DNA from 2 places in the Sinorhizobium mexicanum genome. Region 2 is predicted to be linked to the other one. Evidence: predicted binding sites of a transcription regulator. Region 2 holds the regulator's gene; the other holds the start of a gene.
The links. The regulator LexA, encoded in region 2, represses DNA repair genes until DNA is damaged. The targets are predictions, from matches to a motif close to TGTTCNNNNTGTGTTCNG.

Region 1 (7,680 bases), 570 kb from region 2:
AAATTAGCTCAAACATTGGGCGCTGTCATCTGCTTTTTTTGCATTTTTGCTACAGTCTGGCAATTTTTTTCCGTTGACAGGAGCCGCCTCTGTCCTGTTACTTCCGTGCTCTTTTGACGCAGGCTAGCGCCGCGCATTTCCTGTCAAACGCCATCTATTATGTAGCTTTCTTCCCGCGACTGCAGGGTTTTCATCCGCGCGCGAAGCGGTTATGAACGCTGATCTCGAAATGCTTTCCGCTGGCCGTGCCGGGGGAAGAAATTCAAGAGTACGATCTGAGTAAAGGCAAACCGTTTCTCCCGGCTCAGGCGAAAACGGCTGCCGAAGCACAACGTCATTTCGCCCAAATCCGCCGATAGTGCGAAGTTCACCAAGTTCTGGAACCCGTCATGCGCCTGTCCCGCTTTTTCATGCCCATCTTGAAGGAAAATCCGAAGGAAGCGGAAATCGTTTCCCACCGCCTTATGCTGCGGACGGGCATGATCCGCCAGCAATCCGCCGGCATCTACACATGGCTGCCGCTTGGCAAGCGCGTGCTCGACAAGGTCAACGCGATCATTCGCGAAGAACAGAACCGTTCGGGCGCGATCGAGCTCCTGATGCCGACGCTGCAGTCGGCTGAGTTGTGGCAGGAGAGCGGACGCTACGATGCCTACGGCAAGGAGATGCTGCGCATCAAGGACCGACAGGACCGGCCGATGCTCTACGGCCCGACGAACGAGGAGATGATCACGGACGTGTTCCGCTCCTATGTGAAGTCCTATCGTGACCTGCCGCTCAATCTCTACCATATTCAGTTGAAGTTCCGTGACGAGATCCGTCCGCGATTCGGCACGATGCGCTCGCGCGAGTTCCTGATGAAGGACGCCTATTCCTTCGATCTTGATCGCGAAGGGGCGGAGCACGCCTATAACCGGATGTTCGCCGCTTACTTGCGCACCTTCGCCCGCATGGGCCTGCGCGCCATCCCGATGCGCGCCGATACCGGTCCGATCGGCGGCAATCTCAGCCACGAGTTCATCATTCTTGCCGACACCGGAGAGTCCGAAGTCTTCTGCCACAAGGACTTCCTTGGTTTTGACATTCCGGGAGAGGATACCAATTTCGACGATGTCGCCGGCCTGAAGACGATCTTCGAGAAGTGGACGTCGCGTTATGCGGCGACCTCGGAAATGCATGACGAAGCGGCCTTTAACGCTGTTCCCGAGGGAGAGCGCGTGTCGGCACGCGGCATCGAAGTCGGCCACATTTTCTACTTCGGCACAAAATATTCCGAAGCGATGGGTGCGAAGGTGCTCGGGCCCGACGGCAAGGAGCACACCGTGCACATGGGCTCCTACGGCATTGGCCCGACCCGTTTGGTGCCCGCGATCATCGAGGCGTCGCACGACGATAACGGCATCATCTGGCCGAAGTCGATCGCCCCGTTCGATGTCGTCGTCATCAACATGAAAGCGGGTGATGCCGCTTGCGATGCGGCCAGCGGCACGCTCTACTCGGGACTCGGGAAGGCTGGATTCGACGTGCTTCTGGACGATACCGATGATCGCGCAGGCGCGAAGTTTGCGACCGCCGACCTTATTGGTGTTCCGGTTCAGATCATCGTCGGCCCGCGTTCGGTTGCGAACGGCGAAGTCGAGGTCAAGGACCGCAAGACCGGCGAGCGCGAGACGATGACGATCGAAGCCGCGATCAACAAGCTGGCTGCGACGAGATAAAGGACGAAGGAAGCGAAGATGGCTGCGGCGACGGAAGACCAGGTGCAGGCTGCCGCTCAGTCCAGGGTGCCTTCCAGCCGTCCCTTTTCCGCGTTCGAGCGCATGGTGGCCTGGCGCTATCTGCGCTCGCGACGGAAGGAAGCCTTCATCTCGGTGATCGCTGGATTTTCCTTCATCGGCATCATGCTGGGTGTCGCGACTCTGATCATCGTCATGGCGGTGATGAATGGATTCCGCACCGAACTCATTTCCCGCATCCTCGGCATGAACGGTCATATCATCGTGCAACCGCTCGATGGCCCGCTGACCAACTATGCCGAGCTGGCCACCAAGTTTTCGGCAGTGCCGGGTGTGACCATGGCGATCCCGATGGTCGAGGGACAGGTTCTGGCACAAGGCTACGGTGACGCCTCGACAGGGGCCCTCGTTCGAGGGGTCCGTCCCGACGACCTCTCGAAGCTGAAATCCATCTCCGAGCACATTCAGTCCGGCGATCTGGTCGGCTTTGCGTCCGGCAGCGGTGTCGCAATCGGTTCGCGCATGGCCGAACAACTGGGGATTCGTGTCGGCGGCACGATCACGCTGACCTCGCCGAATGGCGATGTGACACCCATGGGCATGAATCCGCGTGTCAAGGCCTATACCGTTTCGGCGATCTTCGAAATCGGCATGTCGGAATATGACGCAACGATCATCTTCATGCCGCTCGAGGAGGCGCAGCTCTACTTCAATGCTGAGGGCCTCGTCCAATCGATCGAAATATTCGCCGAGCATCCGGACGCCGTAGATGCCCTGCGCAAGCCTATTGAAGATGCGGCCGGCCGGCAGATCTTCATCACCGACTGGCGCGATCGCAACAAGACCTTCTTCTCCGCACTCGAGGTCGAGCGCAACGTGATGTTCATGATCCTGACGCTGATCGTGCTGGTGGCGGCCTTGAACATCATTTCCGGCCTCATCATGCTGGTGAAGGACAAGGGCAGCGACATTGCGATCCTCCGAACGATGGGCGCGACGTCCGGATCGGTAATGCGCATCTTCTTCATGACCGGGGCCGCCATCGGGGTTGCCGGCACGATAGCCGGCGTGCTCCTCGGCGTCGTCGTTTGCCTCAATATCGAATCGATTCGCCAGTTCTTCTCGTGGGTCTCGGGGACGACGCTCTTCAATCCGGAGCTCTATTTCCTGAGCCAGCTTCCCGCCGATATGAATGCGGACGAAACGATCGCCGTCGTCATCATGGCGATTGCCCTTTCCTTCCTTGCCACGATCTTCCCGGCCTGGCGTGCCTCGCGCCTCGATCCGGTGCAGGCCCTGCGGTACGAATAACAAGGACAAGAACGCAAAATGAATGCGCGTGTGGCACTGCAGCTCTCCGGCATCGAGCGGCATTACGGCGAGGGCGACACCTACCTGCCGATCCTCAAGGGGGTAGATTTCACGCTGCGAAGCGGCGAGACCGTCGCGCTCGTGGCGCCCTCCGGGACCGGCAAGTCGACGCTCCTGCATGTCGCCGGACTGCTCGAGCACCCGGACGCAGGCGAGGTCGTCGTGAACGGCTTGGCCTGCAACGGGCTCAGCGACGACCGGCGCACGGCGATCCGGCGCAAGGAGATCGGTTTCGTCTATCAGTTCCATCATCTCTTGCCGGAATTCTCCGCGCTGGAGAACATCATGATGCCGCAGCTGATTGCCGGCCTTCCGAAGGCAGAAGCAGCAGAGAGAGCGGCCGCCTTGCTCGACTATATGCGCATCGGCCACCGTGGCAGCCATCGGCCGTCCGAGCTCTCCGGCGGCGAGCAGCAGCGTGTCGCCATCGCCCGTGCCGTGGCCAATGCGCCGCTCGTTCTCCTGGCTGATGAGCCGACCGGCAATCTCGATCCCGAAACCGCCGGCTATGTGTTCGAGGCGATGGAGGCGCTGGCGCGCCAGTCGGGCCTTGCGGCACTGATTGCGACGCACAACCATGAACTCGCATCCCTCATGGATCGCCGTGTAACGATCGAGGACGGAAAGGTCGTCGAACTGAAGTAGCCTCGAGGCGCCGCCGCTACGCGGCGGATCGAAGTGCTATGGCGCGCTTTGCGGATCTGAAAAGATGATCGCTGCAGTAGCGTCAAGGGAAGATGAGCCCGCCGCGGTAATCGAGCTCATAGGCTTCTTCGCCGTCGACGAAAATGACCTCGCGCCCGGAAAAGTGTTTGGTCCCGCCGCGGCTGCTGTCGATGTTGCAGCCATAAGCGTGCTGGTATTCCATGCCGCCGAGGAAATGGCGCTTTTCGTGGTACATCGTCTGCAATGCCGCCTTGATGACGGCGCCGGCCCGCCGCGCATCGATCAGGTCCGGACGGGTGATGCGGCCGAAATAATTCATCGCCCAGCGCGGTTTGCCATCGTGCCAAACCGCTTCCTGGCCGGCAAAATCCGTTCCACCGAAATAGCTGTCGAGATAACGCCACGCGCCACGCTGGTGCCCAACATCGCGCGAGCCGGGTCTGTTGGCGGGAAGTGCCCCGCCGTCGCCGATATAGGTCTTCGATTTCGCCTCGACGATAAAGGCGGTGAGTTCCTCGATGCTGAACATGAGCGTCCTCCCATTGCTCACGGAGGATGGCGCAACGTCGTCAGGCTGTAAAGAACAAAAAGGGAACAGGCTCTTGTTGACGCCTTGGCTTGCGTCGATCCCAACGGAGGCGGTCTCGGCGCGTTCAATTCGGCCGGATCACAGTTCACACCCGCAGTCCGCAATGCTGGCTGCCGTGGCGCATTAACCATGAGCGTTGAATTGCGGGATCTTTTATGCGGCCTTGCTTGACTATGGAACAAAAAAAGAACAAAAGAAAAACAATAGCGGAAAGGAGCCATATTATGACTGATTTCGTTCGTGATCTCGCCGCCTTCGCCTCCATGAGCCTGTTCATCGCCAGCATTTCGGTGATTGCGCTCGGATTGTGATCCTTCTGCGCCGGGGCGGCTTCGCAGGGCGCGGCCGCGTCGAATCTGTGCTGCCTCGGACGCAATGTTGAAAAAGAAGGCGGTCCCAGCCGTTGCGCTGGACATCAGGGACCGGAAACGGGATATCCTCTGCTCCGAACGGGAATCGGAGTGCAACGATGGCGAATGACGTGAGCCTTGGGCAGGGCGCAACTGTGACGGACCCGCAGTTCGTACACTTGCGTGTGCATTCGGCCTTTTCGCTGCTCGAGGGCGCGCTGCCGCTGAAGAAAGTCATCGGCAAGGCTGTAGCGGATGAGCAGCCGGCCATCGGTATTGCCGATACCAACAATCTCTTTGCCGCGCTCGAATTTTCACAGAAGGCGGCGGATGACGGCTTGCAGCCGATCATTGGCTGCCAGTTGTCGATCGACATGGAAGACGAGGCGGAAGCCGAACGGCGCGGTCATCATCATCAGCTTGCGAAGCTGCCGTCGCTCGTGTTGATCGCCGCTACCGATGCTGGTTATGTTAGGCTCGTCGACCTCGTCAGCCGCGCCTATCTCGACGGCGAGGGCAGCCAGGCGGCGCGAATAACGCGCTCGTGGCTGGCTGAGGGCGGGACCGATGGTCTGATCGCGCTGACGGGGGCGGCGAGCGGCCCTATCGACATCGCATTGAAGGCGGGCTCGCCGGTTCTGGCCGAGACCCGTTTGAAGGCGTTGATCGCGCTCTTCGGCGACCGGCTTTATCTGGAACTGCAGCGGCACGGCAATTATGACCGGCGGCACGAGAGCCGCATGGTCGAACTCGCCTATCGCTTTGATGTGCCGCTGGTGGCGACCAATGAGGCGTTCTTTCCCGCGCCGGCGGACTATGACGCGCACGACGCTCTGATGGCGGTTGCGCACAACGCGATGGTTTCGGATGACAGCCGTTTCCGGCTGACCCCGGACCACTATCTGAAGAGCCGCAAGGAGATGGCGGCGCTCTTCGCCGATCTTCCCGAAGCGCTGGGAAACACGATCGAGATCGCACGGCGCTGCTCCTTCATGCTGAAGACGCGCGGGCCGATCCTGCCGCGTTTTACCGGCGCTTCGGGGGATCCGGAGGAAGCAGAGCGTGCGGAAGCTGCGGAGCTTCGCCGGCAGGCGGAGGAGGGGCTCGAGCACCGCCTGGCGAAGCTCGGCATGGCGCCCGGTTACAAGGAAGAGGATTATCGCGAGCGGCTGGCGTTCGAACTCGGCGTCATCGAACGGATGAAATTCCCGGGCTACTTCCTGATCGTTTCCGACTTCATCAAATGGGCCAAGCAGCATGACATTCCCGTCGGCCCCGGCCGTGGCTCCGGTGCGGGATCGCTCGTTGCCTATGCGCTGACGATCACCGACGTCGATCCGATGCGCTTCTCGCTGCTGTTCGAGCGCTTCCTCAACCCCGAACGCGTCTCGATGCCGGACTTCGATATCGACTTCTGCCAGGACCGGCGCGAAGAGGTCATTCGCTACGTCCAGGCCAAATACGGCCGCGAGCAGGTGGCGCAGATCATCACCTTCGGATCGCTGCAGGCGCGCGCGGCGCTGCGCGATGTCGGCCGCGTGCTCGAAATGCCGTACGGCCAGGTCGACAAGATCTGCAAGCTGGTGCCGAACAACCCCGCCAATCCGACGCCGCTTTCGAAAGCGATCGAAGAGGAGCCGCGGCTGCAGGAGGAGGCGGAGAAGGAGCCGGTGGTGGCTCGGCTTCTCGATATCGCCCAGAAGATCGAGGGCCTCTACCGTCATGCCTCGACGCACGCCGCCGGCATCGTTATCGGCGATCGGCCGCTCTCGAAGCTGGTGCCGATGTACCGCGATCCGCGGTCGGACATGCCGGTCACCCAGTTCAACATGAAATGGGTGGAGCAGGCTGGCCTCGTCAAATTCGACTTCCTCGGCCTGAAAACGCTGACGGTCCTGAAGACCGCGGTAGACTTTGTCGCCAAGCGCGGCATTCATATCGATCTTGCGAGCATTCCTCTCGACGATGTGAAGACCTACGAGATGCTTTCCCGCGGCGAGACGGTCGGCGTGTTCCAGGTGGAAAGCGCGGGCATGCGCAAGGCGCTGATCGGCATGCGCCCGGACTGCATCGAGGACATCATCGCCCTTGTTGCGCTCTACCGCCCGGGCCCGATGGAAAACATCCCGGTCTACAACGCCCGCAAGCACGGCGAGGAAGAGATCGAGTCGATTCACCCGAAGATCGATTATCTGCTGAAGGAGACGCAGGGCGTCATCGTCTACCAGGAGCAGGTGATGCAGATCGCCCAGGTGCTGTCGGGCTACTCGCTCGGCGAGGCCGATCTGTTGCGCCGCGCCATGGGTAAGAAGATCAAGGAGGAGATGGACAAGCAGCGCGCCCGCTTCGTCGAAGGCGCCGTCAAGAACGAGGTGTCGAAACCCCAGGCCGACCTGATCTTCGACCTGCTTGCGAAGTTCGCCAATTACGGCTTCAACAAGTCGCACGCGGCCGCCTACGCCATCGTCTCCTACCAGACGGCCTATATGAAGGCGCATTATCCGGTCGAGTTCCTCGCCGCGTCGATGACGCTCGATATGTCCAACACGGAAAAGATCAACGATTTCCGCCAGGACGCCATGCGCCTCGGTATCGAAGTGATCGCGCCGTCGGTGCAGACCTCCTTCCGCCATTTCGAGACCGGCGACAACCGCATCTATTATTCGCTTGCCGCTATCAAAGGGGTCGGTGATTCGGCCGTCGAGCATATCGTTACCGTTCGCGGCGAGCGGCCCTTCGCGAGTCTCGAGGATTTCTGTCTGCGGATCGACCCGAAGCTCCTGAACAGGCGCGTTTTCGAAAGCCTGATCGCCGCCGGCGCATTTGATTGCTTCGGCTACGACCGGGCCGAACTCATAGGCGGTCTCGACCGGGTTCTGGGCTTTGCCCAGCGTGCGCAGGAGAACAAGGTGAGCGGCCAGGGCGATATGTTCGGCGCCGGTGCGGCCACGGGACCGGAGAGGATCGC
Region 2 (7,680 bases):
GCAGCCATCTCATCCGGTGACTTGATGGCGAGAATGCGCAGGATCGACACCTCGCTGCGCAGTTTGCCGCCAAGCAGCGTCGCGAGCGGGACATTCAACGTCCGTGCGAGAAGGTCGTGGAGCGCGCAGTCGACAGCGGCCTTGGCCTGTGGAGCCCCGCGGAGCCTGCGGTCGAGCCTCTGCATGATGGCGCCGATCTCGTCGGCGCGGCTGCCGACCACCAACGGACGAAAATGACCGAGTTCGGCAACGAGCGTGGACTTAATCGAGCCCATATGGGCGGTGGCCGAGGCATAGCCGAACCCCTCCGCCTCTGCGGTTGCGATGCGCAGGATCACACCTTCCGTGTTCGGATTGGCACCAAGCGCGAACTTCCATTCCGGATCGTCCTTCTTCAGGACCACCGGCTCGACATCGAATGCGACAATTTCCATGATTCAGCTCCCGTTGCGCGAAACGTCGGCAGAGCAGAATCCTCAGGTGGTCGCGGCCTCGCCATTGATCGCAACGACGCGGCGGCCGAGATAGTGGGCCTCGGGACCGTAGAGCAGGTCGCGCACGTCGGTAGGCGTCAACAGTTTGATGAGCTGGTCGGTCTGGCCGCTCAGCGGCAGCACCAGCCCGCCCGCCTGCGCAAGGTCGAGAACGACGTCCATATCCTTCTCGTGCCAGGTGAACCGAGTTCCGTCCCAACGCTCCAGCGTATTGTTGTAGCCGGGGCTCTTCAGCAGAATCTCGCGCATGCGCTGCGCATCGACGCCGTAGCGCTTGGCAAGGAGCAGCGCTTCGTAATTGCCGACACAATGGATCCAGTGCAGCAGATTGTTGCAGGCTTTGGCGAGTTGTCCGGAGCCGACATCGCCGACATGCAGGACGTCGCGGCTGTAGCTCATCAACACCGGACGCGCCATTTCGACATCGGCCTCGCGTCCACCGCAGAGCGAAAGAAGCGTACCCTCGCGCGCTCCCTCCAGACCGTAGACAACCGGCGCGTCGATGAACCGGACACCATAGCCGTCACAGTAATCGCTGAGTTCGCGCATCGTGCCCGGATTGTTGGTCGCGGCGATCGCAATGACCGAGCCCTTTTTGGCGAGGGGCGCCAACTCCCTGGTTACGGCACGCGACTGGTCATCGGTCGCGACGACGACGATGAAGACGTCGGCCATCGTCGCGAGATCGGCGAGGTCTTTCGCGGCCATGATATCCGCCGCCGAAGCCTTGGCGAGACAGTCCGCATCAAGGTCGTAGGCAGCCACGGCGAAGCCCGCCTTCAGCACGTGCGATGCCATGGCCAATCCCATTGCGCCGACACCCACGAATCCAACTCTTACTGACATGCAATCCTCCCCGTGCCTACTGCATGTTTCCTTAAATCGGATCCGATTTAAGGATAAAAACATGCACTAATTCAAAGTACTACAGCCGTTTGCGCGTCTGACGCGGTGCTGTAGAAAAGCCAGCCGAGACCCTTGGGACGCGCGGCGCGTTCCCTGAAGGCCGACCATGATCAGGCGATGATTGAATCCGGACTGTCCGGAAATACTCCTCCTCGACCGTCGCTTCGATTGTGCGACACCGTCTCCTCACGGCTTCGTACAACCCCGTCCTGAAGGATTTCTCGCTTCGGTCTTCCCTTGCGGAAATCGATTGTGGCCGCCGGGAATGATCGAAGTCTGCGGTTGGGAAGTTCTAAAATCAAGAAGAATGATTTGATATCGTTCAAACCAAAAGTTAGAACTGACTATCGTCAAATCCAGTTTCTCGGGGAGGTGAAATATGGATCTGCGTTCGGTCAACCGATTCCTTGCAGTCGCTGAATTGGGCAGCCTGAACAAGGCCGCGCAACGCCTCAATCTTTCCCAGCCGGCGCTTTCGAAAAGCATCCAGATGCTTGAATATGCTTTCGGCGTCCCTCTGCTCGACCGCGGGCCTCGCGGCATCACGCTCACCTCTTTCGGCGAAGCGGTGTTCGATCACGCCCGGCGCATTGCGGCCGAGATGCGCAAGATGGAGAGCGATATCAAAGCGCTCCGCACGCTCGGCTCGGGCGAGATCAACGTCGGCGCTCCGCTTGGCCCCGACAGCCGCACGCTGGCATTCGCGATCCTCAGACTTGTGACTGACGAGCGGCGCCTCACCATCAACATCGCCAATGGTACCCGCAGCGACCTGATCCGTCCCTTGCTTCTCGGGGATCTCGATTTCCTGATCGCCACCCTCTTCGAGCCAGAGGATCTTCCGCCCGATGTCGAACAGAGCGAACTCTATCTCGATTCCATGATCCTCGTCGTACGCGCCGGTCACCCCATGCTCGAGGGCCACCAGATCGAGCTCAGCGAACTGACGCAGTATCCTTGGGTGGTACTGACCGGCAACCGCGATCTCGAAGGCGCGCTCCGCAAGCTTGTCGGTACCGAATTCAATAAATCGGTATTGCGCAGCGGCTCTCCGATGTTCGTCAAGAACATTCTTCAGAAGAGCGAGTTCATCGGCCTTGTGCGCCAGGACGCCGTGCGCATCGAGCTCGAGACCGGTTCGTTGGTCGAGATCGACATATCCGCTCAGCTCGACATCCACGAGCTCGTGCCACCGCAAAAGGTGGGGCTGATCTTCCGATCGGACGTCTCGATTCCGGTCGCGAGCCAGGCCCTGATCCAGGAGATCACGGCGGCGGCGCGCACAAACCCCGACGCCCTTACCAAGCTGACGAAAATATAAGACCGGAAGCGCGACCCTGCCCTTTTGCGGACGGCGAGGCAGTCGGCGGAACGGTCGACGCGTCTCCACAGGAATTCGCGATAGCCAGATATTCACGGAATTTTAGGCACTTGCGGAACACATATGGAACAGATAGTGTCTGTTCTTGATTTGTTTCGCGATTCTGGAGTGACGCGCCATGCTAACCCGCAAGCAGCAGGAATTGCTTCTGTTCATTCACGAACGAATGAAGGAATCCGGGGTGCCGCCGTCCTTCGACGAGATGAAAGACGCACTGGACCTCGCCTCCAAGTCGGGCATCCATCGGTTGATCACCGCGCTTGAAGAGCGCGGGTTCATTCGCCGTCTTCCCAATCGGGCGCGCGCACTAGAAGTCATCAAGCTGCCCGAGGCCTACACGGCGAACCCGCAGCCTCGGCGTGGCTTCTCGCCAAGTGTGATCGAAGGCAGCCTGGGCAAGCCACCTGCCGCGCCTGCCGCCACAGCCAAATCGGCGTCGCCGAGCGATACTGCATCGGTTTCAGTGCCGGTCATGGGGCGAATCGCAGCCGGTGTCCCGATTTCCGCGATCCAGAACAACACACACGATATTTCCGTCCCGATGGAGATGATCGGCAGTGGCGAACACTACGCGCTCGAGATCAAGGGCGACTCGATGATCGAGGCGGGCATCTTCGACGGCGATACCGTGATCATTCGGAATACGAGCACGGCCAATCCCGGCGACATCATCGTTGCACTTGTGGATGACGAAGAGGCAACCCTCAAGCGGTTCCGCAGAAAAGGCGCGTCCATTGCGCTCGAAGCGGCCAACCCGGCCTATGAAACGCGTATATTCGGGCCGGACCGCGTCAAGATCCAAGGCAAGCTCGTCGGCCTTATTCGCCGCTATCACTAATTGAGCCGGGCTATTGCCCGGCAAAAGTCGGGCACCGCGATCCGACTTGCGCAGGCCAGCGGGCGCCTACAGAGCCCTGCGTCTTATCGCACCGCAACGGTCGCTGTAGCACTGAATTGCTGCATGTCTTTGTCCTTAAGTCGAGGTCGACTCAAGGACAAAGACATGCAGTAGAAAATCACGCTGCAACTTTGGGCGGCCAAGCGAACGGCCTTTACAGCCTTAGGCGCCGATCGCGTTCATGACAGCACCGATCGCCGCGAAGCGCGTTTGCGCGCCGAACGACTGTGCCGTCAGCCAAACAACAAAGCGTCTGCCTACGCACTTGTCATTGATTTTCTTGAAATAAAGCTTTGGAGGCCTCGCCCGGAATTGAACCGGGGTACAAGGATTTGCAGTCCTCTGCGTCACCACTCCGCCACGAGGCCTCACACGCCCGATCGATCAAGCGATGGCCGGCGTTTAGAACGAATCTATGAGGAGTGCAAGGGGGAGTGGTCCGAAAAAGGGTGGGACGACGCGAGGTCATCCCCGTTCTCCGCAGCGTTCCGACAATGCGGCCCCTGGCGCTCCGCTGCCGCATGTGCCCTTTCAGGATTTGTCGGAAGAATTTTGCTGGCCGCGCCAGCGCGCCCACCAGACCGCCAGCTTGCGGCGACGGCGGCGGATTGCGGGTATGTCGTGAGAAAGCACGAGCAGTCCCAGAGGAATCATCCAGAAGCCTAGTACCGGCAGAAAACCCAGCAGTCCGCCCAAGACAAGGAGCGTGCCAAAGAGAATCCGCAGCACCGGCGAGTCGGGCAAGTTCATACGCCATTTGCCGAGGACGAGTTCGTGCGTCTGCGGATCAATGCCGAAATGCCGTTCTTTCCTGTCGTTCGTCATTATTGCTCTTTCATACTCCTCCCCAGAATTGGGGCCTTCTCCACAGCCTCGCAACCGACGTTGTCATTTTTTTTGAAAAACCGCTTGGCAAATCGAAAAAGCATTTGTATTAGCAGCCTCACTTCTGCGGCGCAGATGATCCCTGGTAGCTCAGCGGTAGAGCACTCGACTGTTAATCGATAGGTCGCCGGTTCGAATCCGGCCCGGGGAGCCAGTTTCAAAGAGCCATTCGCGGCGAAGGCCCGAATGGCTCTTTTCGTTTGTCGGTATAGTCTCTGAAGGTTCCTCATGCGTGTTGCATGGCTTTTCCTGATTCTCGCAATCACGACAGAGGTCGCCGGTCTCACCGCGATGAAGGCTGCTTCCGCCTCCGGCTCCTATGTCGGGCATGCGATCATGTACGCCTCGATCGCGCTCTCATACGTGTTCCTTGCCAAGGCCGTGAAGACGATCTCCGTCGGCGTCGCCTATGCCATCTGGGAAGGGTCCGGTGTCGCCCTCATCACGCTTGTCTCCGTGTTCGTCTTTGGCCATGTGCTGAGCGGTCGCGAGATGCTGGGCCTGTCAATGGCTATCGTCGGAATACTGCTTGTCAACGCCGGTGAGGTGCCGGAAGAGGAAGCGGAGGGAGAAGCAGCCCGATGAGCGCAGACGGCTTCTATTTCGCTTTCGCGGTTATGGCGGGCATCCTCGACGTCGCAGCGAATCTGGCGTCCACGAAGTCGAACGGCTTCGCGCGGCGCGGTTGGGGGGTGCTTTCGATTCTCCTGGTACTTGCCGCATTCGCGCTGCTCGCCGAAGCGATCAAAGGTATGGAACTTGCCATCGCCTATGCAGTGCTCGGCGCGACCGGCATCTTCGGCACAGCGATCTGCGGGCGCCTCTTCTTCGGTCAGAAACTGAAACCTGTCGGCTGGGTCGGCTTGTCGCTCGTCTTCGGCGCGGTACTCGTGCTTCACACTGCCTGACGAGGCCGCCCCTTTGAACGGGATTGCTCCTTTTTCATGGCGGCTGCGGGTGCACGCTGGGGGATTAGCCAGTTGAGAAGCGCAAAGTAGACGCCATAAGGCAGGAACCGCACCAGCTTAACGGCATAGGTAAAGCGTTTCGGGAAGGTGATCTCGAAGCGCCCGGATTTCAAGCCGAGGCATATGCGCTCCGCCGCCTCATCGACGCTCACCAGAGCCGGTCGCGGGAACTTGCCTCTGGCCGAAGCGGCCGTGTCGACAAAGCCCGGACAGATCAACTGCATGCGGATACCGAGACGATCGAGGTCGAATTTCAAGCTCTCAGCCATATTGATGAGTGCCGCCTTGGTGGCTCCGTAAGCGGCGCTCATCGGCAGGCCGCAGTATCCCGCCACCGATGACACGACGGCGATCTGGCCATGACCGTTCGTCTTCATGTGCTCGACAACGGGCACGAGGCAATTGACGACGCCATATAGATTGACGGCGAAGCTCTTGTCGAAGGCTTCCCGACCAAGATCATCGCCGCGCACCGGAATCGCGACCCCCGCATTGAGCACGGCCAAAGCCACCCGCCCGTGGTCGTATTCGATGGCGGCCAGCAAGCGCTCCATGTCACGCGGGTCGGTGACGTCGCCATCGAGAACGACGATCCTGCCCGGTCCTGAAGCCTCATGCTGAAGTGCCACGAGCTTCTCGTGGCTGCGTGCCGTGACGACCACCGAGTAGCCCTCCTCAACCAGCCTGAGGGCCACGGCGCGGCCGATGCCCGAACTCGCCCCTGTTATCCAGACCAGTCCATGCTCGGGTCGGGCTGTGAATGCTGTCGTCATTTCGTCCTCGCGTCCATCGGGAAGGGCTTTCCCTTCCAAAGCCCGTGGCTGTCTCCCCCGGCCCGGGCTCAATACCTCTCCGACGGCAGCGCCTTCCCAAATTTTCCTCGTACGACCGATCTTTTCACGACCGAGACGAATTTTGCCCGGGACAGGTTAGCTGCGAAACGCTATTTCTTGCCTCGTGCACAGGCTGAGCCGAAAACACGCCAATATTTCGGCGATCTTGCCTGTAAACCAAATGTTTATCGGATCGTCGTTCATCAGGGATTATGCTGGGTTGAAACCCGGTGTCCGTTCCGTCCAGCGTGAGGTTTGCAAAATGACCGTTCTTCCGTCCGTGCTCGAAGCGATCGGCAACACGCCGTTGATCCGGCTCCAGGCCGTTTCCGAAACCACCGGCTGCACCATCCTCGGCAAAGCGGAATTTCTCAATCCGGGGCAATCGGTCAAGGACCGCGCCGCCCTCTGGATCATCCGCCAGGCGGAAAAATCCGGGCAGTTGAAGCCCGGCGGCGTCATCGTGGAAGGCACCGCCGGCAACACTGGAATCGGTCTCGCGGTCGTCGCGAGCGCGCTCGGATATCGCACGGTCATCGTCATTCCCGAAACGCAGAGTCAGGAAAAGAAGGACGCGCTGCGCCTGCTGGGTGCCGAACTCGTCGAAGTTCCCGCAGTGCCGTACAAAAATCCCAACAACTACGTGAAGATTTCGGGGCGACTGGCCGCCGAACTTGCCAAGACAGAACCGAACGGCGCGATCTGGGCAAACCAGTTCGACAATGTCGCGAACCGCGACGCGCATGTCGAAACGACAGCGCCGGAAATCTGGCGTGACACCGACGGCAAGGTCGACGGCTTCATCTGCGCGGTGGGCTCTGGAGGCACGCTCGCCGGCGTGGCGCAAGGATTGCGGGCCAAGAATCCGGCCGTCAAGATCGGTATTGCCGATCCGGAAGGGGCCGCACTTTACAACTACTATGCACATGGCGAGCTCAAGGCGAGCGGAAGCTCTATCACGGAGGGTATCGGTCAGGGCCGCATCACCGCCAACCTCGAAGGTTTCACGCCAGACTTCGCCTACCAGATTCCCGATTCGGAAGCTGTGCCCTACGTCTTCGACCTGATCGAAAAGGAAGGGATCTGCGTCGGGGGCTCGACGGGCATCAACATTGCCGGTGCGGTACGGCTCGCCAAGGATCTCGGCCCCGGCCACACGATCGTGACGATTCTCTGCGACTATGGTAACCGCTATCAGTCGAAGCTCTTCAACCCCGACTTTCTGACCTCCAAGGGCCTGCCAGTACCGAACTGGCTGAAGTCCACTTCGAATGTCACCGTGCCATACGAACCCGTCGGATAAAATTTGCGATGA

Region 1: a site for LexA is predicted at 4,537-4,554, ahead of FKV68_RS06825 (DUF5680 domain-containing protein). Genes of this name have one in related genera too.

What each region holds. Positions count from the first base shown of each region.
Region 1 covers NZ_CP041238.1:1,450,959-1,458,638, forward strand. The annotation lists gene proS (proline--tRNA ligase) at 390-1,718, shown strand; gene FKV68_RS06815 (lipoprotein-releasing ABC transporter permease subunit) at 1,737-3,047, shown strand; gene FKV68_RS06820 (ABC transporter ATP-binding protein) at 3,066-3,752, shown strand; gene FKV68_RS06825 (DUF5680 domain-containing protein) at 3,835-4,302, opposite strand; gene dnaE (DNA polymerase III subunit alpha) at 4,832-7,680, shown strand, end outside.
Region 2 covers NZ_CP041238.1:2,019,939-2,027,618, reverse strand. The annotation lists gene FKV68_RS09625 (mandelate racemase/muconate lactonizing enzyme family protein) at 1-434, opposite strand, end outside; gene FKV68_RS09620 (NAD(P)-dependent oxidoreductase) at 477-1,403, opposite strand; gene FKV68_RS09615 (LysR family transcriptional regulator) at 1,780-2,721, shown strand; gene lexA (transcriptional repressor LexA) at 2,900-3,619, shown strand; tRNA gene FKV68_RS09605 (tRNA-Cys) at 3,974-4,047, opposite strand; gene FKV68_RS09600 (hypothetical protein) at 4,211-4,504, opposite strand; tRNA gene FKV68_RS09595 (tRNA-Asn) at 4,644-4,718, shown strand; gene FKV68_RS09590 (SMR family transporter) at 4,793-5,149, shown strand; gene FKV68_RS09585 (SMR family transporter) at 5,146-5,472, shown strand; gene FKV68_RS09580 (SDR family NAD(P)-dependent oxidoreductase) at 5,460-6,305, opposite strand; gene FKV68_RS09575 (cysteine synthase A) at 6,628-7,668, shown strand; gene FKV68_RS09570 (alanyl-tRNA editing protein) at 7,677-7,680, shown strand, end outside.